Regions from separate parts of the Fictibacillus sp. 5RED26 genome, predicted to be linked through region 2. Evidence: riboswitches for the same ligand, from Rfam matches in the RefSeq annotation. Region 2 holds a riboswitch; each other region holds the start of a gene.
What was found. Region 2 has a riboswitch for cyclic di-GMP ahead of IHV10_RS10520 (endo alpha-1,4 polygalactosaminidase). Riboswitches for the same ligand answer to the same signal wherever they lie in the genome.
Positions count from the first base shown of each region.

Region 1 (7,334 bases), on a different contig from region 2:
ACCACCGGTCTCACCAAGAATACGCCAAGCAAGCCTTGAAAAACTAAAGACTTGTGCACGCATCATTCCGGATAATTCTGGCGTTGATGCAAGCTTATACTCCGATTGAAAGGTCATCTGATCTGGTACAAGATAGATGATCGGATTTCCTGAAGGACGTTCTGTAAGTTCTCTTTGGATCTCCTTAAATACAGAGTGGGACTTTCCGCTGCCGGATCGTCCCAAAATAAATTGCAAACTCATTATGTTCATCCCCTGTTCCGCACTTGAATTCTAACTTCATTATCTCATAATCTACTATGACATCAAAGGCTACGACCTTTAAAAAGAAGCACATCCTCCTGGTAGTTATAGGATAGTTACGTAAACGAATAATATTTGTAAAAGGCAGATACCATCATTTCGGGTAGACGAGAGTGCACGAGAGTGCACCAAGGAACGAAAAACATAAAAAAGGAAAACCGCTATATTGATAGCTGATTTTCCTCCATTGTGACCGTATCCAATTTGAACGTATTTCTTCCTGCCGCCTTTGCCTCGTATAGCAGCACATCAGCTCTATGAATCATTTGCGAAGGCTTCTCACCTTCTACATAACTCGCAATGCCATAACTAAGTGTAACAGATAACTCATTATCACCTGATATATACGGAAAGGTTTCTAAATGCTTATTGATCGTTTCAATCGTATTTTTCACTTCTGTTCTGCATGTAGTATGGAGAATCCAGGCGAACTCTTCTCCACCGTAACGATAAGCTTCTCCTTCTTTTAAAGTAATGAAGCGTTTAAACGTTGCACCTACAAGCTTGAGCACCTCATCACCAATTAAATGGCCGTGCTGATCGTTAAACATTTTAAACCGATCAATATCACATAATACAAGTGTAAAAGGTTTATTCTGTTTTGTTTTTTCCAATACGTCCTCTTGAAATTTTCGATGATTCAGCAAACCTGTTAAATAGTCTTGTTCAGATTGAAGCTGATACATATTCTTCTCGAAATAATATTGTCTTTCTTTTGAGGCAATCACACCGCCGTAAAAAGCGATCAACCATAAGAAGATGCTCTTCATTAAAAATTCAAAGGAAGAGAGCGTGTTCAAGTACCCACTATCTCTTATAAAAAAGTAACAGAGAATGGTAAAACTCACTGTTCCTACTATAAAAGCGCCCTTTAACCTCCAATACAGAGCAGCATGGATAACGATTAGGTAACCAACAGCAACAAACGCACTATCAGCTCCACCAGTAAGCTGCATCAACCATGCATAAGCAAGACAATCAAAAACAATTCCACCTCTTGTAAAAACCCGGTAGTACAGTGACGTCTCTGGCAATCGGTGTAAGACAATTTGTGTGGATGTCATATATATAATGCCGATTATAAAAAGGATCGGAAAAGTATCCGTTTCATAATTCAAGACGCTTGATATAGGTTGATAATAAAAAACAGGTATACAAAGAATTAAAAAGAACCACCGTAACAAAGATGATATGGTTTCAGAACGGTGTTCCGTAATCGTAAATGAATCTTTCATGCGTTCAACTTCCTTTACGTTATACGATCTGCGAAAAACATAGCAGAAAGGCCCATTATTTTACATGATCAAATCAGTGATTTATTCTCACTTCTAGCTCTTTTGTTCGTGTACATACGCTCATCAGCAAGCTGCAGGTAATAGTCTATGTTTTCACATGCATCTGCAAGTAATTCTATTGCACCATATGCCAATGAGATGGATTCATTCCAAACGATAAGCTGACTCTCTAGTTTTTCAGTTAAGATGTATGCTTCATCTTCAGTAATTCCTGGTAAAAGAAAAACAAATTCATCTCCACCGAATCTAAATCCAGAGAACAATTTTAGTCGCTTTGAAAGTTCTGCGATCTGCTGAAGTATCTCGTCACCCGCGTGATGCCCTAGCTCGTCATTGATTAATTTAAAGTTATTGATATCAAACATGACAAGTGTAAGAGGAAGCTTAAGTCTATTTGCCTTTTCTAGCTCCTTTTCTAAACAATCATAAAAGTAGCGACGATTATACAGATTTGTTAATGGATCACGAATGCTAATCTCCTTAAGATCTTTAAACTGTTGAGAAGAGAAACCGCTTAGAAATCCTGTAACAGCATGGTGAGAAATCCGGTTCCAGCGATCTAACATAAATAGTTGTATAACTAACGGCTCGTTGGACGTTGCTTTTTTCACTTCAAATAAAACGGATTCACTAATACTCGTTGTAAAACACGCAAGTGCTTGATGAGGAATTCGTTGATGCCTTAAAAAATGAATACCTGATCGAAACGCTTTCTGCTCTCCTTGTTTTAAAAAGGATTTGAATCGTTCTTCTTCTAAAAACACTGCATGCACAATCCCGCGTAAAAATTTCTCTAGTATCTTCTCGTATTGCTCAACAAAACCGTTTAGAAACGTATGAAAGTCTTCATTTTTTCTTAGATGTTCTTTGTGTGTATGTATCATGGCTGGAATAGACTTCATAAATTCTGGTAACAAGTTTTTTTTGAGTGCGCGTAAGTCTAGTTGGAAGTTTTCCATTCTACAACCCCTCAAATCCCTCAAAAATTACATACAAAAAGCCATCACCTAATAAAGGGAATGGCTTCAATTTATGTTTTAGATACTTTTAACCTCTATGAACACATTATTCCTGCAGAGAAACTACAAAATACGAGAATAAAGCTTCATAGAAACGCTTGTGTCTAAACACGAGTCCGTTTCCCTTTGGCAACCGGCTGCCATTGCATGTTCACCATACTTTAGGCCCATAGCTTTGCGTCCCAGCTTTTCAACTGGTTTGCCCTTAATAACAAAGGTTTTTATTGATTTATAGTTATTATATCCTACTAAGGTAATTTGTGCCAATGATTTTAATAGTTCTTTAATCCTATTATTTTAGGCTTTGTTTTTTGGATATTTTTAACTTTCTATAGTACCTATACCCAATCCTTACTCCATTCAAAACAATATAAGGAATCTTTATTGGAAAGTAATACAGCGTTTTCTTGTAAAATGTAAAATAAGCTTTCCTTAAATCTTTCCATTTCCTGCAAGTTTCGTATCGGCTAAAATCAGATACGTCTACAATAATTCCTCTATTATTGGATATCATGACATTTTTTCCATGTACATCGTTAGGAAACAATCCTTTGTCTTTTGCATGCCTCACTGCTTCATCGATGTCATAAATCACATTTTCAGGAATTTTTACACCTTTATGCACACAGTCGTACAGAGTCATTCCTTCAATACGTTTTAAGATTAAAAAACGTTGTTCGGAATAATAACAAACAGAAAATCCAGGGTGTGTTCCTAGTCGATCATAAACCTTTTTTTCCTCTAATAATCCATGCTCATCCCTGCCGTAAATCTTAACTACATATGCTGGATGTTCAGGATGTGAAAACACCGCTGCATAGTTCCCACAGCCCAGCATCTGCCAAGGGTGTGGTGTATTCACCGGACATACCGGATCAAATGGGCTGCGACTTTCAATCATTATTTCTCTGTTCAATTGTCTAGCTAGCTGGATAAAGTGTTCCATAAGGTTCCTCAATTCAAATTCTAATCCTATTATCATCATCTTATGTTTCTGCAATACGTTCATTGTATACAGATGTTATTGAAAATGAAACTGGCATGCTTTATCCATTATTCTACGGTCACTTGTAGATAAGAAAGCATAAGTGTTTCTGCTTTGTTTTTTAGATGAATGTTTGGAAACCTCATAATTTCACGATAACCCCTAATAAAGATTTCATATTCTGTAATATCTTCCTCACGGCGTGCATCCATTACTTTAATTCTTCTTTTTCTCAATTCAATTCGTACATCAAATAGATCTTTGCTGATTTGATTCATAATTTGTTCTACTAATGCAACGTATGGCTGTCTCAATTTAAATGGAGAGCCGCAAATAATCTGCAGATCGCGATTAAAAACTGTAAGTAAAATCGGATACATCACAAATTTTTCAATAAGCGAACGCTCTTCTTCGCTTCCATATTGCACGACAATCCCCCCAATCTCAAGAAGACAAAAAACGTGAATGTACGGATAATATGTTTCTTATGTGAAAACTTCGAATCTGCTTTTTTGCCGAGCAGTATCCCTTTATTATATGACCGTCGAAAGAGTATGGAATTACAAAACGGTGCGAGATATCACCTTTTTGCGAGAGGTAGATCATTTCTATTCCAACCCGTTCTTGAATGCATCTCATTAATAAGTTAGTCACGAAGCAACCTCCTTTTTTATATTATATGCGAACAAACGTTCTTTTTATACTAGAAAAAAATACCTGCCTTACTTAAGAGGCAAGTATTTTTGTTTTATTTACTATTACCTGGAATGAAAATCAACTACTCTCGAGGCTGTTTTCGCATTGATTGTTTCTAGGAGTAATCAATATGAACAGCAAATCCTGCAGATTTAGCTTTTCTAGAAAGGTTTTCGGCATTCTCTCTAGATGTGAATGCCCCAATCTGCACCTTATAGAGCTTTTCTTCTGCAGTGACAAGTTCTTTAAACTCGTTCTGGTTAACAACAAACTTTTTTAGCTCATACTTAACATCCTCAATGAAAAATGGAAATGTTTTATCATATTGATGAAAACAGTTTAAAGGATCTGTCCTTCTTTTTGGGTCTAGCTGAAAGTGCCCTTTTATGTCCCGCGCAGGGTCCCATTGGTACATCTCACATAAATACGCAAAAAACCATACATAACGGCTATAAGCTTTGTTAAAATCTATGGAAGGTCCATAGCATAACTCTACCCCAATCGCCCATTCATTAGCATCCGATACGTTAGAGCGAACGTGCCAAGCTTTTTCTTGCAATGGAATGATCATCAATATCTGTTTATCATCTATGAATACGTGTGCAGAAGCCTCTAGTTGTCTGCTGTTGAAATATTCATAGTTCTGTTGAGCCGAAGAGTTAGGGTTACCAGTATCGTGCGCAACCGCATAGCGTGGTATACGATTACCTCCTGGACGCTGCTTCCATTCTTTCTTAATAAGTTTAGTTGTAATCTGATACTTTACTTTCATACCAACACCTCCCATTTATTTAAATTAGAAGTGTTTGTTTATACAAAAAAAGAGCCATTACGGCTCATTTTTTTACATTCCACCTGGTTGTGATTGTGTTGTGATCGCCCAAACCCAGTAAGCTGCTCCGATCAAAAATCCAAAGCCTAAAAGCACAAAAAATAATGTTGAATTTTTCATAATCCGTGTCTCCCCAAACCTTTTGCTTTCTTTCTTATTAAATATAAATTATCATATACTAGTAGAAGAAACAAAAAGCAAGGGTGTTAAAATGGAAAATAGAGAACAAACCCCATTAAGAAATGATTTAGAGCGCGAATTGGAAATGAGTTTACGTAGACTTTTTCGTACGTTAAGAAAAGGTTTGAACGAAGTGTACTCAGATTATATCCCAAGCAATGAGTTTGCTGTTCTTCAGACTTTATTTATTCAAAGTCCTCTGATGGCTTCCGAAATCGCTAACGAATTAAAAGTTTCATCAAGCCATATTACCGCGGTTACGGATCGGCTTGTTGGAAAGAATTATATTCAGCGTGTACGATCAGATTCAGACCGTCGGATCGTCTATTTGGAAATTACTGAAGATGGTAGAGAAATTGCACGAAAAATGGATAACATTAAAAATAACTACCTAGAAAAAAAGTTTGCTGCTTTAACAGATGGAGACATAAAACGAATGATAGAATCTTCAACAAAACTGCTTGATTAATGGAGCAGTTTTCTTTTTAGCAAATAATTCACATTGTGAATTATTTACAACATGAATAGGAGGATGATGCATGGAACATCTTGAAATGCGGCGGAAAGTTATTATCATGCTTTCCATCATGTCTGCTATGCTTTTTGCTGCGTTAAACCAAACAATTGTTGGTACGTCCTTACCAAAAATCATTGCTGATCTTGGAGGAATAGAATACTACAGCTGGGTTTTCACGATTTTCATGCTCACTTCAAGTATCACTGCTATTTTAGTTGGAAAACTATCAGACATTTACGGAAGAAAGCCATTTATCCTTTTAGGGATTGGAGTGTTTACGGCAGGTTCGCTTTTATGCGGCATATCCGGAAGCATCCTTGAGCTCATCTTATACAGAGGTGTTCAAGGCTTTGGAGGCGGTATGATCATGTCAACGGCTTTCACAGCAGTTGGGGATCTATTTCCACCTCGCGAACGCGGCAGATGGCAAGGGATTATGAGCAGTGTTTTCGGTTTAGCTAGCGTATTTGGTCCTACATTAGGCGGATACATCGTTGATCACTTTCATTGGCACTGGGTATTCTGGATCTTTCTTCCCTTTGGCCTCGTCGCTTTTGCTGCTATCTACTTTTTATTTCCTTCTGTACAAAGAAAAGAGAAAGAATCTATTGATTACACAGGTTCTCTGCTACTAACGTTAACAATGGTTCCTCTTCTCCTTTCATTCACCTGGGCAGGAAATGAATACGATTGGGTATCTCCAGAGATCATCGGACTTTTCACTGTAACGATCGTAGCTTTCTTTTTGTTTGTGCTAACAGAAAAGCGTGTATCAAGTCCTGTTCTACCACTTGATATGTTCAAAAATAAAGTGTTCACCGTTTCTAATATAATCGGATTCTTTTTAGGAGCAGGCATGTTTGGGTCCATCATGTATATGCCTTTCTTTATACAAGGAGTGATGGGAACATCTGCTACTAAATCCGGGTTTGTAATGATGCCATTAACACTTGCCATGGTTGCAGGAAGCACGATAAGTGGGCAGATTATAACTAAGACAGGCAAGTACAAGAAATTGGCTATGCTTGGATTGTTCATCATGGTCAGTGGTATGACAAGCATGCATTTTATGGATACTCAAACGACTAATACGACAGCAATCATGAATATGATCCTCGTAGGTTCAGGACTTGGAATCGCGTTTCCCATCTTCACCTTAACTGTGCAGAACGCAATTGAACATAAATATTTAGGTGTTGCGACCTCTTCTGTTCAGCTGTTCAGACAGCTTGGTGGTACGATTGGTGTTTCAATCATGGGAAGTGTTATGAATAACTCTCTAGCCGATCACTTTAACAAAGAGTCCCAAAAGTTAGTCGCCTCTTCTCCCAGTGTTACACCTGAGATGAGCGAGCAGATTAAAGAGCTTGCAAATCCTCAAGTGCTGCTGAACCAAGAAGCTGTTTTAGAAAAATTTAATGCTTTACCTCCTGAATCATTAAATATGATTAAACAAGTACTTGGTATTTTGCGTGAGTCTTTAAGTTATGCATTAAACGGTGTTTTC
Region 1 covers NZ_JACZDU010000001.1:787,028-794,361, reverse strand. The annotation lists gene addB (helicase-exonuclease AddAB subunit AddB) at 1-243, opposite strand, end outside; gene IHV10_RS04240 (GGDEF domain-containing protein) at 465-1,538, opposite strand; gene IHV10_RS04235 (GGDEF domain-containing protein) at 1,607-2,557, opposite strand; cyclic di-GMP riboswitch class I at 2,743-2,831, opposite strand; gene IHV10_RS04230 (serine/threonine protein kinase) at 2,910-3,563, opposite strand; gene IHV10_RS04225 (hypothetical protein) at 3,671-4,030, opposite strand; gene IHV10_RS04220 (N-acetylmuramoyl-L-alanine amidase) at 4,414-5,070, opposite strand; gene IHV10_RS04215 (MarR family winged helix-turn-helix transcriptional regulator) at 5,342-5,779, shown strand; gene IHV10_RS04210 (MDR family MFS transporter) at 5,850-7,334, shown strand, end outside.
Region 1: it holds a riboswitch for cyclic di-GMP, as region 2 does, so the genes downstream of both, IHV10_RS04235 (GGDEF domain-containing protein) here and IHV10_RS10520 (endo alpha-1,4 polygalactosaminidase) in region 2, are expected to answer to the same signal.

Region 2 (7,334 bases):
TTCTAAGTGAGCTACTAAACGCTCTATTTCATCGCCAGTTAAAGCAAAAGTGTCAGCTAAGAAACTTAGAAATTCTTCATCGAACATCTCTTCATCTTCCCACTCATAACCGATGTAGTCCATCACAGCGAAATCAAGGTCATCTACATAAAGATAGTTTTCTACAGAGTCCCCGTTTTCTTCTAATACTTTTACAACATCTGTTTCGTATTCTTCACTAAGTTGATCTACATTACTTAAGTCAGCTAAAATAACTTCACCTAAGTATTCTTTCATCTCTTCGATTGAACCGAACTCATCTACACCATCTTCAAGAAAGCTGTATGTATTTAAGTACTCATTAAAATCATCTGCTGTAAGTGTATCCCATCCACGCTCTGCACTCACTTCTTTTAAATAAGCATCCAAATCTGTCTCGTCGATCGCTGCTGATGCTGGTGATGGTGATGAGAAAAACCCTAAAATCATTGCCATTGCTAAAACTAACCCTACCCATTTTTTCACGAAATAGCCTCCTGCCAAAATATGTTTATATTTTACTAATATAGTATAATTCGTAGGCACAAAATAATATATATAATATTGTAGACAAATTTCGACATCACGCTATTTTAAAGGGTTTATCTTGTTTTAAATAGGACTTTTATACGTAGTTCTTTAATTTATTTTAAACAATTGTTTAAATGTTGGAATGTCTTTCATGTAATGGTCTGGTTTATCCTTAAAAGTAGAAGATTGAACAGTAGGCAGCCAATGAACACCAATCGTAACAACCTCAGCTGCTTTCCCTGCAGAAATATCCGCATCACTATCTCCAATGAAAGCTACATCATCTTTAGATACACCTAACATTTCTATAGCTTTTAAAACACCTTCCGGATGTGGTTTAGGAAGATTTACATCATCACCTGAAATATATACGTCAAAATATTTATTCATACTTAATTTTTCTAATGAAAGATCTAAGCTTCTTTTCGCTTTACCTGTAACAATTCCTAACAAATATCCGTCTTCTTTTAAAAGGGATAAAAAATCATGCATTTGTTTGTTGTTATGAACTAACTCATCGTGTTTTTCTTCATAATGTAAGTAATATCTTTCAATGGCTTCATCTGTATTCGGATGAGTTAAATTTTCACGAATAATTCCTGTTTCAGAAGGACCAAACATATGAATAATGTCTTTTTCCGTAACGTCTTTTTGGTCATATTCCTTAAAAACAGACTGAAAGGCATAAAAACAAACAGGTAATGTATCTGCGATTGTTCCATCAAAATCAAAAATAAAGGCTTTCATAAAATGGTTCACTGCTTTCCCTATAAATTTGTAATTTTATTCATATTTCGCACTTTTTCGAATAAATCCTTTAAGCTTGTTAAAACATGCTTTGACAGGTTTCTAAATTTCCATAATGGGTATTGTAAAAATTGTCGAGAATAAACATATGTTCACTTGTTTTTTAAAGGGTTAAGCGTTACATTGTATATAGTAAATTTTTCAACATGTCAACGCATTTCTTCCAGAACATAGTTTTCAAGATAAGGAGAAATTAATGAATGAATAAAATTGAATCACCAACACAAAAGATAACAGTTCTTTTAACAGATCTTGTTCTCATTACGCTTTCGTATTTCATAGCCCTGTTACTAAGAAGACCCGATCTTGAGGTTCGAAACTGGGACGCATCTTTAGCTGTCCTGCCTTGGATTCTCGTTGTAAGTCTATTTTTCTTAGCCGCTTATGAAATGTACTCGTTTCACCGTAAGACCATTTGGGATATCTACAGCAATATTTTCATCGTAACCACTTTTATCATGTTCTTTACGATGGCAGCATCATTCATGTTCCGTGCGTTCGCCTTACCGCGTTCCGTTATCTTACTCGCATACTTGTTATCAATCGTTCTATTAATCTCGTTTAAATTGATACTAGTGAATACATCACGTAAAAGTAATGAAGGAACAGTACTTTTTGTTACAAGAGAAGCTACAGATGAATTAAAATATCTCTATCCTTCATTAAACAACATGTCTGTAAAAACAATCAGTCCGGATTCTCCATTTGATGATGTAGCTGAAGCTCTCTCATCCGCTGATTGCTTAATGATCGGCCCAGATTGCCCAGAAGAAACAAAATCCAAACTCATTTTTTATTCAATGAAAAATGATAAATTGGTTTATGTTGTACCTTCATTATATGACTTACTTGTTTCTAAATCAGTGATTACATCACTTGATGATACGATGATTGTTGGTGTTAAGCCTTTCGGACTTACATTTGATCAACTATTAGTGAAGCGCGTGTTTGATATCACCTTGTCACTCATCATGCTGATTGTTCTATCTCCTCTTTTCTTACTAGCAGCTATTGCCATTAAGATAGAGGAACCAAAAGGGACGATCTTCTACAAACAAGAAAGAGCTGGAAGACATAATCGTCCATTCATGATCTATAAGTTCCGATCAATGGTTATGAATGCAGAAGCATTAACTGGCCCTACTCTAGCTGAACAGAACGATAACCGTATCACAAGAGCTGGTAGATTCCTACGTGCAACACGTATTGATGAACTGCCACAATTAATTAACGTCCTAGCAGGACACATGTCTATCATCGGACCACGTCCTGAGCGTGAGTTTTTCATTCAGCAGTTCACGAAAAGCAACAAATCATACCAATACCGTAATACAGTTAAACCAGGAATTACGGGTTACGCTCAAATTATGGGTAAATATACAACAGATGTTGAAAACAAACTTCGCTTTGATCTGTATTACATCAGAAACTATTCGTTTTGGATGGATCTAGTGATTCTGCTACGTACGATTAACGTAGTACTTGATAAGACGAAAGCAGAAGGTGGAGCAACAAAACCGGCTAAAGAAACAAAAACTATACAAATGTAATAGTAAAGGACAGGAGAATACTCCTGTCCTTTTTCTATGTTTTGGATATTACGGTAGAATATAATCATCATTCCCTATTGATGAAAATTTTGTCAAATATTACGATATAAGAGTGAAACAGATCGAATTTTCGTTAGGGAGGAAAAAAATGAAATTTGTTTTAAAAAGTCTTGTCCTTTTTTGTATGGTTTTCACTGCGGTTGCCTTCACTCATGCAGACGATGCATCTGCAGCAGCCTCAATCAACAAAACCTACTATGTAAAAGGTGATGTTGTTAACATTCGTTCTGGAACGGGAACAAATTATCCAACCGTTACACAAGTAAAATACGGAACAAAGCTACAAGCTTTCCAATACGCATATAACAGCAAAAAAGAAGTCTGGTACCACGTTACTTTGCCTAATGGGCAAAAGGGATGGATCGCAAGCTGGCTGATCACGTCAACCGCACCTGCTTTTACTCCTATTAACGCTCCACTTATATCTCAAATGCCTGAGCTTCCAAGGGGATGTGAGGTTACAAGTCTTGCGATGATGCTTCATCATGCAGGTAAAAAAGTGAGTAAGATGACTCTTGCTTATGAAGTGAAAGAAGATCCAACACCTTACCGTAAAGTCGATGGTAAAGTCTATTTCGGAAACCCTAACGTTGGTTTTGTAGGAAATATGTATACGTATAATAAGCCTGGTTACGGTGTGTATAACAAACCCGTTGAAAGCCTAGCTAGACAATACCTTGGAAGCCGTGTTGTAAATCTATCTGGTCAATCCTTTACAGAGGTCAAAAAACAACTCGATAAGAAAAAACCAGTGTGGGTCATAGCAAACTCATGGTTTACAAAGCTTCCTGAATCCCAATTTACATACTTCTACACACCACAAGGTAAGATTAAAGTGACGTACCGTGAGCATTCCGTCTTGGTAACAGGTTATAGCGGTGGATATGTTTATTTTAACGATCCACTTTCAAACCAAAAGAATAGAAAGCTTCGATTAAACAATTTCATTGCCGCTTGGGAACAGATGGGTAAACAAGCGATTAGTTATAACTAAACAAATATAGAAAAAAGCCAGCGTATCTTGCAACGCTGGCTTTTCTTTCATTAAGCTTAATATAGGAAGCAATCATTTTATTGGTTTCATGTTATCGTTGATGATTTAAAATACATCATACGATTTTTTATCATGATAATGTAAAAAGTTAAATTTTTCTGCGTAATTTTTGCTTTTACGTTCTAACTTTGTAGACACCGTCATAATTTGAGTTTTTCCCATTTGTTGTATCTTTTTCAACTTACTAATCTGATTCTGAGCCCACTCATCTGTTGAAACTTCATTGTAGTCAAAACCTTCCCACATGAAACCATCCATATACTTATGAGTATGTTGAATGGTTTCCATACCCCAATTCTGTACCATTAGGAGATTCGGAAATTTTCGATCACTCTTATCTAAAAAAGCAAGAAGTCCATCTAATTGCTTTTTATATATAGCAGCGTTATTCTCCAAATGTTCGTTGTCAATATTCCCAACGGTATCAAAGAAAACACCATTCATTCCTTTTGCATTAACTTGTCTTTCCATTTCATCCATTAAGACTTTATGATAGTGAACACTCGCTATATCCATTAGATAAGAATCCCATTGCTCATAATGAACTCTAGCACCACTTCTTTTGAAATAGTCACTATCAGCTAGAAGTTCCAATCTCTGTTTGTTCCACGTCGGTGTTTCCATAACACTAATATAACCAAGAACAATCGTGCCATTTTGTTGAAGATATTGAATCTGCTCTTTTGTGTATAACTGTGGTTCGATCACAACTAAATCGTAACTACTTAACTTCTTAAGAATACGATCTGTTGGTGCCGAATAATAAATCTTGTAATTTTTGACCTGTTGCAGAGTACTTTGTCCACTTTGAGCAGAACTGTGTTTAGGATGTAATGAAAAAAAACCAAAAGTAAAGATTGCCATGATTAATAACCACTTTTTCATAAAAAATTCCCCCGATTCATACGAGGGATGGGTTGGTTTCGCGGACTGGCAATCTTTATTCTATTGTTAGAATCGAAGACCCATATCTTTGCGTCCTTGGTTTTCACCAAGTTTGCCCATCACCACAGTATTAAATTAATTATTTCCATTTTATAGGTTTTGAATTCAAAAAACAATAGTGAATATCTATTTTTTAGAAAAATTGGAAATAAATCTTTCTAAAGAATTTTGATAATATTTAGGATCTCTTTTTGTGAAAATATGAAAATCAGCTTCGCCTACATATGATATTAATCGAAGGCCACCATATGTAAAAGAAAGCGAAGCCCCCACAGCTATTCCTACTCCATACCAATCAAAACCAAGCGGGAGCAACAATAGAGTTAGTACAAAAGTTATGATGAAAAATATGAAAGTAGTTATACAAGCTCCTCTTCGATCATCGAAGTATAGATGAAGAAGTGATAGTGTTAAAACAAGACTAATTGAAAAGACAGCTACTAGTGTAATCGGCATTAATTCAAAGAAATCAGCACTCCACTCGAACCACGTAACAAACCGAGGCAGCAATAAGAGGACAAGTAGAGTAAATAACCCTTGCGTTCTGATAAGACGAATCACTTCTTCTTTTAAGACTCTAATCATCACTTTCTTACTTTCTTGTATTTGATCTAAACTTCCACCTTCATTCACAAAGCCGTAAAACGTCCAATATTTTTTATAAAACCTTGTTTCTATAGAAACTATAAATGTCATCATCGTAGGAATAATAGTCAAGAAGGACCAAAATAGAGCTGTATCATAATCAGGGTGATAACGAAATGTATGCAGTACATTCACCGATCCCTCACCAAACCAAATAATCCAGTTACTGACCCAAAGCCCTAAACTATAAAAGACTCCTGTTAATAGTAAGTCAGGGTATTTATAGGTATACCTCACAAATCCCCATTGATTATGTAAGGGACGGTCTGGAAAACTGATAAATAGATGGTATAAAAGCCAAAGAAGTGTAACGAGCATCCCGAATGTAAAAATACCTAGCATAAGGGCGGCTCCTTTTATAACGGGAAGAGAACGTACAAGGTCTCCTATTGGCAACACCCAAAAGACAACTACTGTTATTAGTCCCCCGAAAAAAAAGGCGTACACAATATTCATATATTCCTTTGTCGCTGTGCTATATAAAAATAGTACCCAAATGAGGTTCATAACTAGAAATAATAATAAGACTAGCCAGTCGTACCAAAATGGTATGGGAGTTAGTAAAGCAAATGGAAGCCATAAAATAAGAGCTAAACCACATGTCACTTTTGCCAATCCAACACTTGTTGCAGCAACATCTTCAATTTTCCCAGTATAGAATAGGTCTGCTATGTATCTTGTTACCACGAGCTGAAGTGAAAAATAAATCACTTGTGAAAAAATAAAGGTGTATGAGATCGAAACGACAAACAATTCCCTCGTACGAAGATCTATATTATAATAATTCATTCCCCACTGAAGAAAAGTTAGAACAGCAATGGTGATCAACCACGGTCCTGAGGTTAGGAGGATGGTAAAACCATATGCCTTCGCTCGGCTAGAAAAGTAATCCTCTTGAAACATTTTTTGAAGTTGAAATCCTATTCCTGCCATTGTATTCCTAAACCTACTTCCTTATAAAGAGAACGATATCTCTCAATGACTTCACTTAGCTGGTACCTATGCTTGACTCGATTTAATCCATTTCGCCCATGAAGCTCAATTAAAGATGGTTCTTCCACATACTTTTCTATACTTTCTGCCACTTGTCTTGGATTTACTGGAGGAACGACAAAGCCTGCTGGTCCGAATAAATCAATATCACCACCTGTAATCAGTTCTTCACAATCTCCAACATTCGTACTGACAAAAGGAATACCGGCAGATAAACCTTCTAAAATGGCTAAAGGCTGCCCTTCTGAAATACTTGTTAACAATAATACATCCAGTTCAACTAACTTTGATTGCACATTGATCTTACCCGTAAATGTTATAGAGTCCTTTAAACCTAGCTCATTTACTAAGTTTACGCACTCTTGCACATACTCCTTGTCTTCATCTAATGGCCCAAAAATGTATAAATCAAATAGGATATTTCGTTTTCGCAACATATCGGCTGCGTATATCATTGTTATAATATCTTTAATAGGAACGACTCTGACGATGGCCCCTATCTGAATAGGAGTTTCATTAGAAAAGTTCTTTCTCTGTAATGAAGAATCTGAAAGTGTTACCCCGTTTGCAATTACCAGTTGCTTGGATTTAGGCGCTCCCAAACGCTCTTGAATCTTTGAATTTTTTTGAAATAGCGTAATTAGTTGTTCAGCTCGATCATAGGCAAGTTGACTTAAAAAATAAAAAAATTGAATCCATCTGTTTTTATAGATCATTGGAATCCAATCTGA
Region 2 covers NZ_JACZDU010000002.1:455,717-463,050, reverse strand. The annotation lists gene IHV10_RS10540 (processed acidic surface protein) at 1-504, opposite strand, end outside; gene IHV10_RS10535 (HAD family hydrolase) at 658-1,296, opposite strand; gene IHV10_RS10530 (sugar transferase) at 1,557-2,906, shown strand; gene IHV10_RS10525 (C39 family peptidase) at 3,055-3,960, shown strand; gene IHV10_RS10520 (endo alpha-1,4 polygalactosaminidase) at 4,066-4,905, opposite strand; cyclic di-GMP riboswitch class I at 4,942-5,032, opposite strand; gene pelG (exopolysaccharide Pel transporter PelG) at 5,092-6,543, opposite strand; gene pelF (GT4 family glycosyltransferase PelF) at 6,531-7,334, opposite strand, start outside.

Region 3 (7,334 bases), 300 kb from region 2:
CAGTATTTCCACTTATTTGCTGTGTAAAGCCTTACACAATGTAACATTGTAAGCTTTTTCAGTGCAAGTACGTTGTTTAGCAACCACATTTTACTCAGAAGAAAGAACCGACCATTTAGATTCGGTTCTCTTTTTTCGCTTTTTTAAACGTATACACGTTATAGATAATAAGTGTTACAAACAGCGCACTTATTGTTAAAATGGCTTTCGTTTCTTTTTCGAATGAGGTCAGACTGATTAGAAATTCAGGTAGAAAAAGCATGGTTGGAATGACGATTGTAAACCAGGTTTTGCTCCATAAAGCGATTCCAATAAAGATGGAGATAGCAAGGAGTGCGGCGATAATGTTTCCTGTTGCTCCAAGCTTGATGACGACCGGAGTCTTATAGGCATCGTTTGCAAACATAAGACCTAAAAAGAACAAAATCGGTAAGATTCCTAAGGTCAATGTGGTGATGATGGTCTTTGTTTTAGAAAGCTTAGTGCTCGCTAAGAACTTGAACATTCTTAAATAGAAAAGCACGAGTATGATACAAACCGCTGGATAACCAACCACTTGAAGCAATGTATACTGCACGCCTCCTCTTATCGAATCACCAAGCAAAACATAGGCGAAAACACCGAGAACGATGATCGGCAAGTAAGAGAGCCATTTGAAATCAAAAGACATTTCTTCTGAAAGCTGCTCCATATAAGCTTTTGGTGAATGGCCGATGATGTGAGATACTGATTTTCCGCGCTTTTCTGCTTCGATCAGGTGATCTTCCAACTCTTCTACGATCTCTTTCACCTCTTCCTCTTTTTTTCCACTCGAAAACAAGTAAAGGCTTAGGTTATCTAAAAAATCCTGACTTTCAGCTGTTAACGTATGTTTGGACGCATTCATTTTCCGCTTCCTCTCTTTTGTAAAATTTGATCGACCGAATGACTAAGTTGATTCCATCTTTTAATAAATGCTTGAAGTTCTTCCTCGCCCTTTGAGGTAAGTGAATAATACTTCCGCCTTGGCCCCGCCGTTGATTTTTTTAGCGTCGTCGTAACAAGTTCTTCTTTTTGCATTCGTATTAATAGTGGATAGATCGTTCCCTCACTCGTCTGTTGAAATCCGTATGTCTCAAGCTTTTCAGCTAACTCATAGCCATAAACTTCTCCTTCATTGATGATGGCTAAAAGGCAGCCGTCGAGAATTCCTTTTAACATTTGAGTGTTCGACATGTGCTACACCTCATTTCACTATCTTGTATTACAAGAGTTATAGATAAAAAAAAGAATGTCTTGCATAACAAGATATACCATTAGTATATGCGGCACTAACTTGTAATGCAAGGCATTTGTGTTAATTTGTTCCAAAAATTATTTTTTCTTATTCATGAGCTCCACCACGTGAGGTTTGGGCTCCCAACAATTGAACTGATAGTCTGGTTTCGTCTCATACCCTAAACGCACGCAGTGATAGCGCATCCCTTGATTCGCTTTTTCAGGTTTAAAATTTATACAAGTCGCGCAGCAATGATACTTATTTTTGTTCATGGAAGCCACCCTCCTCTATCTGTCAGTAAAATAACTTTTTATGATCGCCATATACTCTCTAACGTGAGCTTGTGGGACAGAAGAAATTCTCAACGGTGAGCCTAGTCCCTCTGCCTCAATGCCAACACGCTTTGCGATCATCTTTGTTCGGAAAAGATGGAAGTCACTCGTTACTATAAGCAGTTGGTCGCTCGGTTGTATCATTTCCTTTGTATATAATAAGTTTTCGTATGTACTCGTAGCTTTTTCCTCAATCTGAATGGTGTCCGCTTCAATTCCATTCTCAACGAGATAATTTTTCATGATAGATCCTTCGCTCGTCGTTTTACCAAATCCAAGACCACCGCTTACGATGAAGATAACATTTGGATGTTCCTTTGCGTACGCGAGAGCTTGATCTAGCCGACCTTTTAGGACAGCACCTGGTCGATTGTTCTTCGTTCCGCCACCAAGTACGAGGATCGAATCTATCTTGGAGGAAACCTTCTCAGGATCAGTGTTGGCAGATGTAAGAATAAGAGTTTCTAGCGTTGCTGCAAATAGAATGGTTGTAATTAGGACGGTCAGCGTCGTTTTTTTGTACGTTTTAAATAGTTTCATAGCTGTGTTGTAACGGAAGAAAAGGATGAAGAAAAATGCACCTAACAAGAAGAAAACCGCAAGACCCATATCCATGTTGGTCGTTTGAAGCAGCATGGCCGTTGCGTATACAGCAAAGAGGATCCCAAGTGTTAGAAATAGTTTTTTCATAGTGTTGTCTCCGTTCATAGATTTTCTATATTCTAGGATATCAGAAAAAGGAAAAGAGCGGAGAATGAAGATTCCGCTCTTTTAATAAGTTATTATTTTTTATTTATATCAGACTCTTGAATTTCTTTTTGAATGGCTGAAGAAATGTCCGCTTTCTTTTGCTCGGAAGAACGTGTCGCATCCGTGCTCATGTTCTCGGTCTTTTTATTTACTGCTTCGTTCTTTCTTTTCGTTATTTCTGCGAGTTCTTGTTTATAATGCGTTTCTAGTTCTTTTTTCTTGTCTTGAATGATCTTTTCTTTGTTAGAATCCAAATCCTTCTTGGCATCCGCAACAATTCCTTTTATCGCTACATTCACATTCTTAAGCAAGTCATTCTTCTCTTTGTTTAACTCACTCTCGATCTCAGATTGGTATGTATATTCCATAATCTTATTATATAAGTCGTTTGCAAGATTTGGATTTGCTGCATACGCAGATGTAGTACCTACACCAAGTGCAATCGTAGTCGCTAAAACTATCTTCGGCCATTTCTTAGTTGTCTTTTTCTTCGTACTGAATTTTTCTTTGCGTGAAATTTCCATAATAAATACCCCTTCCTTTATCTAGAGAACAAATAAAGAAAGCGGTCGGTTGCGCTACTAGCTTCAGTTATTCCAAGCGCCCACATACAGAATAACCTTCACAGCTCCACACTTATCTAATTATATTCTGATATAAAATTACCACCAGCCACATTCTCTGTAAATGGGTATTTAGTAAGATATTACTATAAATTGTTTTTTTAGTATTTTATTGTAGAAAAGAAGATGGTGCTGAAGGTGAGAAATGAAAGAAGACAATGTCCACCGAGTGTGGACATTGTCTTCTAGAATGTATTTGTCTGGGGTCTGACCCCCTTTGTGAAACTTCCCACAATGTAGGCAATCAAGGAAAGTACGATTGGCAGCACTACTGTGTGCATGCCCCAAAGATTTGGATAGTTAAGATGTAGGAACATATAGGATCCTACCCCTACGATCAGAGAGGCAATCGCTCCGTTCGCATTTCCTCTTTTCCAATATAACCCCAATACGATTGGCCATATGAAGGCAGCTTCTAGTCCTCCGAAGGCAAACAGATTCAGCCAGATCAACAAGTCAGGCGGGTTAATCGCCATTGCGAATACGCTCAGTCCAACAACCGCTGTTATCCCAAAGCTCAATTTTTTTACAAATTGCTCTTCAGCATCTGGTTTGATGTAATTAATATACACGTCCTTAATAATTGCAGAACTTACGAGTAAGAGCACTGAGTCCACCGTTGACATGACTGCAGCTAAAGGCGCTGCCAACACGATACCGGCTAACCACCCTGGCAATACTTCGAGTGCTAAAAGCGGCATCACTTTATCCGGCACTTCAATTCCCGGTAGCACGACTCTTCCGAATACACCAGCTAGATGCATACCTAGCATGATGAACCCCACAACAAACGTTCCGATGATCATCGCCCGATGCATCGCTTTTGCATTTCTGTAGCTCATCGCTCTCACCGATATTTGCGGCAATCCTACGACTCCAACACCAACCAAGATCCAAAACGATGATACATAGAGAGGAGTAAGCGATTGATCAGAACCATAAGGCGAAATAAGATTCGGGTTCTCCGCTCGCAACTCGCTCATGATGTTCTCGATACCCCCACCTGCGATAATCGTACCGGCCAATATGATGACGGTTCCGATTACCATGACGACACCTTGTATTGCATCTGTGATTACAACCGCACGAAAGCCGCCGGCAATCACATACACGAGGACAGAGCCAGAGAAGATGAAAAGCGCTGTCGTATAGGAAACTCCGGTAAACGATTCGATCAACCGTCCCCCGCCTACCCATTGAGCGGCCATTGCAGAAAATAGGAAGACCACAATGCTTATTGCAGATAAAATAACGACCCACTTGCTTTCATATCGTGCTTTTAGAAAATCTATCAGTGTAACTGCGTTAATCTTTCGTGCAACGATAGCAAACTTTTTACCAAGCACAGCAAGGGTGAAGTATCCTGTCACAAGCTGCGCCATAGCAAGTAGCACCCAACCAAGTCCTAATTGATAGGCTGCACCAGGTCCACCGATAAAACTCGACGCACTTCCGTATGTCGCTACCATCGTCATCGCAAGAACAAATCCACCAAGTTCTCTGCCTGCTAAGAAGTAATCTTGTAAAAATGACGATCCGTTTCTAATGTGCCGAGATGTATAAATCCCTACAAAGAACACTGAGATCAAAAAGATTACTAAAGGAAGAATCACATCCCAATTCATCGGACATCTCCCTCCTCATTCTCGTTCGTTTCATCAAGTTCAAACGGAACCTCTTTAAAGAAGAACTTCACCATAATCCAAACTAAAATTGTAAAAACAACAAATCCTACGATACAGCTATAAAAAAACCATGATGGAAAGCCAAGTATGTATGTGTATTCTTTAATAGGACGTCCGCCTAGACCGTATGCAAACGCATACCACCAAATAAAGTTCAAAATGGCAAGCACTGTACCCATGATGGCTTCTCTATTCGATACACGATACCGCCAGTCTGTTCCCTTTTTCATATCCTTAACCCCCTGGAGTTTCAGTACAAAATATAAGTCCACTCATTACTATGGCAAATTCATTTCTCGTTGTCGAGCCCTTCGACGATTATAAAATTTTCTATTTCTTCTCATGATATCCCTGTTTCAGTATGTGTAAAAGTAAAAACGAGCACCATTATCGGTACTCGTTTAAGTCATTTATTGAAGAGGTGGCTGTGTTTGAGTAGACGGAGCGTATGCACCAAGCATACTCGTCATATCTTGTTGGTTCAGTTGAGGAATTTGGTAGTAATGATTTTTATTCTGCCAGATAGACAATTCGTATGCCATCTCGATCCAGTTCGGAATTCCATCTGCTAATACGCGTCTAAGCACTGGGTTTGTAACTTCAAGTGTAGCCATACCTCTTAGAGAAGCATTCGATTTCAAAGTTCCTAGAATTAAAGTCGAAACGGATTGATCGTTAAATTCTGTAACGCTTTGAATAGGTTTGACGGGTTGCGCAGGTTTCAAACCATATACAAAATTATTATCTTGAGCCATCTTGTATGATTCTGTTCGCATTGCTGGGTCTTTTCCTGTCTGAAAAGCTTGTACACACGCGTTATATTCTTTTGTAATGTGTTGATAATGACGGTCGAGCATCGTTTTGAGCTCAGGATCCTGAACATGTCCTTTACAAAGTGTATATAAGTTCAATGTTCCAACAATTCCGCTTAGCATCTCATGAACATCAAACATCTCATGCCCACCATGGTTTAATTGAGCAGGTACCTGTCCGGTCTGCATATTTACATGGTTGAATTCAGGATTGCTGTTCCCTGTTTGCGGATTCATGTTAGGTTGATTTTGGTTCTGATTCAAATGACATACCTCCGTTAAATAAAAATACGGGGTTATTTTATGTAGAATGGAAAACTCTATTCCCTTTCCCATGAATAATTTCCGGGGAAATTTGATAAATAGTTCGTTTAATGGATTGAATTCGACATTTTTTTATGGGAATTCTGCTAAAAAAGATAACTTCCTGAAAAGAGAAGTTTCGAACCGGTTGCATTCCAAAACTGATATAAAGGTTTTGCTTGAAAACAACGGGGGAAATAAATTTTTTGGGGTCAGTCCCCATTTCCCAGATTCACTTGCAAGACGTATAATGTAAATACGATTGAAAGGAGGTGAAAAACATTCCTAGATCCCCTCGCATTTGGTATCCTGATGCTGTTTATCACGTGACTACCCGCGGAAATCGCAGGGAACCTCTTTTTTATTCCCACTTAGATTTCCACCGCTATTTAAAGATCTTAAGTCATTGTGTTAAAAAGCATGCTGTTGAGCTCTTCTCGTATTGCCTCATGACAAACCACACTCACTTACAAATTTTGTGCAGCAAATCACCACCTGGAGATTTCATGAAAGAATTAAATGAAACGTACGCTATGTATTTCAACAAGAAATACGAACTGACTGGCCATGTGTTTCAAGGTCGATACGGAGCAGAATTAATCGAAGATCGGTCACATCTGTTAGACACGAGTCGCTATATTCATTTGAATCCCGTTTCTGCTGACCTGGTCATGTACCCCTTAGAATATCAATGGAGCAGTTACCGCTATTATGTAACCCCATCGGTGTGCCCTTTTGTACACACCTCAACCCTTCTTGAGCAGTTTAGCAATTCGAAATCTCAATATCGAGATTATGTTGAAAGCAAGATTACCCCTGTAGTAGAGCTTTAAACCCTTTTAGTTCAGATGTGAAATTACACTCTTTCCTTTTTCAAAAAGTCACTCATAGCAAAGAAAAAGCCGTTTTTGTCTTTTTGAAAAAGACAAAAACGGCACTAATGTAATTGTGTGGGGTCAGACCCCTAGAATGTAAACCGCTGGACGTGGGTACGCATTTGTTCCGCATACTGTTCAAGCTGATCCGCTAAGTGGTTCAACTGCTCCATCGACGCGGATTGCTGTTCGGCTGATGCGGAAACCTCTTCTGTTCCAGCCGCTGTTTCTTGCGTGATCGCCAAGATATGGGACGCATTCTCAAGCAGTACATCTTTTTGCTTCGTCATTTCATCCACTGACTGAATCACATCTTTTAATGCTTCTGCATTTCCTTTGACGGCACTAGAAATCGCGGTAAAGCTTCGCTCTGTCTCTTCAACCGCTTCACTTTGTGAAAGAATGAGAGCCGCTGCTTCTTGAACTTGTCCGACGGTGTTTTCGGTTACTTGCTGCATATCCGCAATCAATGCGCTAATATCTTTCAAAGATAGCTCAGTCTGCTCTGCAAGTTTTCTTACTTCATCTGCAACGACCGCAAACCCTCTTCCAGATTCTCCTGCTCTAGCCGCCTCGATTGCTGCGTTTAGCGCCAATAAGTTCGTTTGGTTTGCTATATCGCTTATCGTTAGAACAATCTGTTGAACGCTGCCAGATGTTTCATCAAGTTTTTTAATAGAAGAAATCATCTCTTTT
Region 3 covers NZ_JACZDU010000002.1:157,953-165,286, reverse strand. The annotation lists gene IHV10_RS09110 (HAAS domain-containing protein) at 116-886, opposite strand; gene IHV10_RS09105 (PadR family transcriptional regulator) at 883-1,215, opposite strand; gene IHV10_RS09100 (hypothetical protein) at 1,354-1,530, opposite strand; gene IHV10_RS09095 (YdcF family protein) at 1,546-2,280, opposite strand; gene IHV10_RS09090 (hypothetical protein) at 2,373-2,864, opposite strand; cyclic di-GMP riboswitch class II at 2,899-2,981, opposite strand; gene panF (sodium/pantothenate symporter) at 3,149-4,588, opposite strand; gene IHV10_RS09080 (YhdT family protein) at 4,585-4,878, opposite strand; gene IHV10_RS09075 (spore coat protein) at 5,059-5,697, opposite strand; gene IHV10_RS09070 (transposase) at 6,036-6,596, shown strand; gene IHV10_RS09065 (methyl-accepting chemotaxis protein) at 6,728-7,334, opposite strand, start outside.
Region 3: it holds a riboswitch for cyclic di-GMP, as region 2 does, so the genes downstream of both, IHV10_RS09090 (hypothetical protein) here and IHV10_RS10520 (endo alpha-1,4 polygalactosaminidase) in region 2, are expected to answer to the same signal.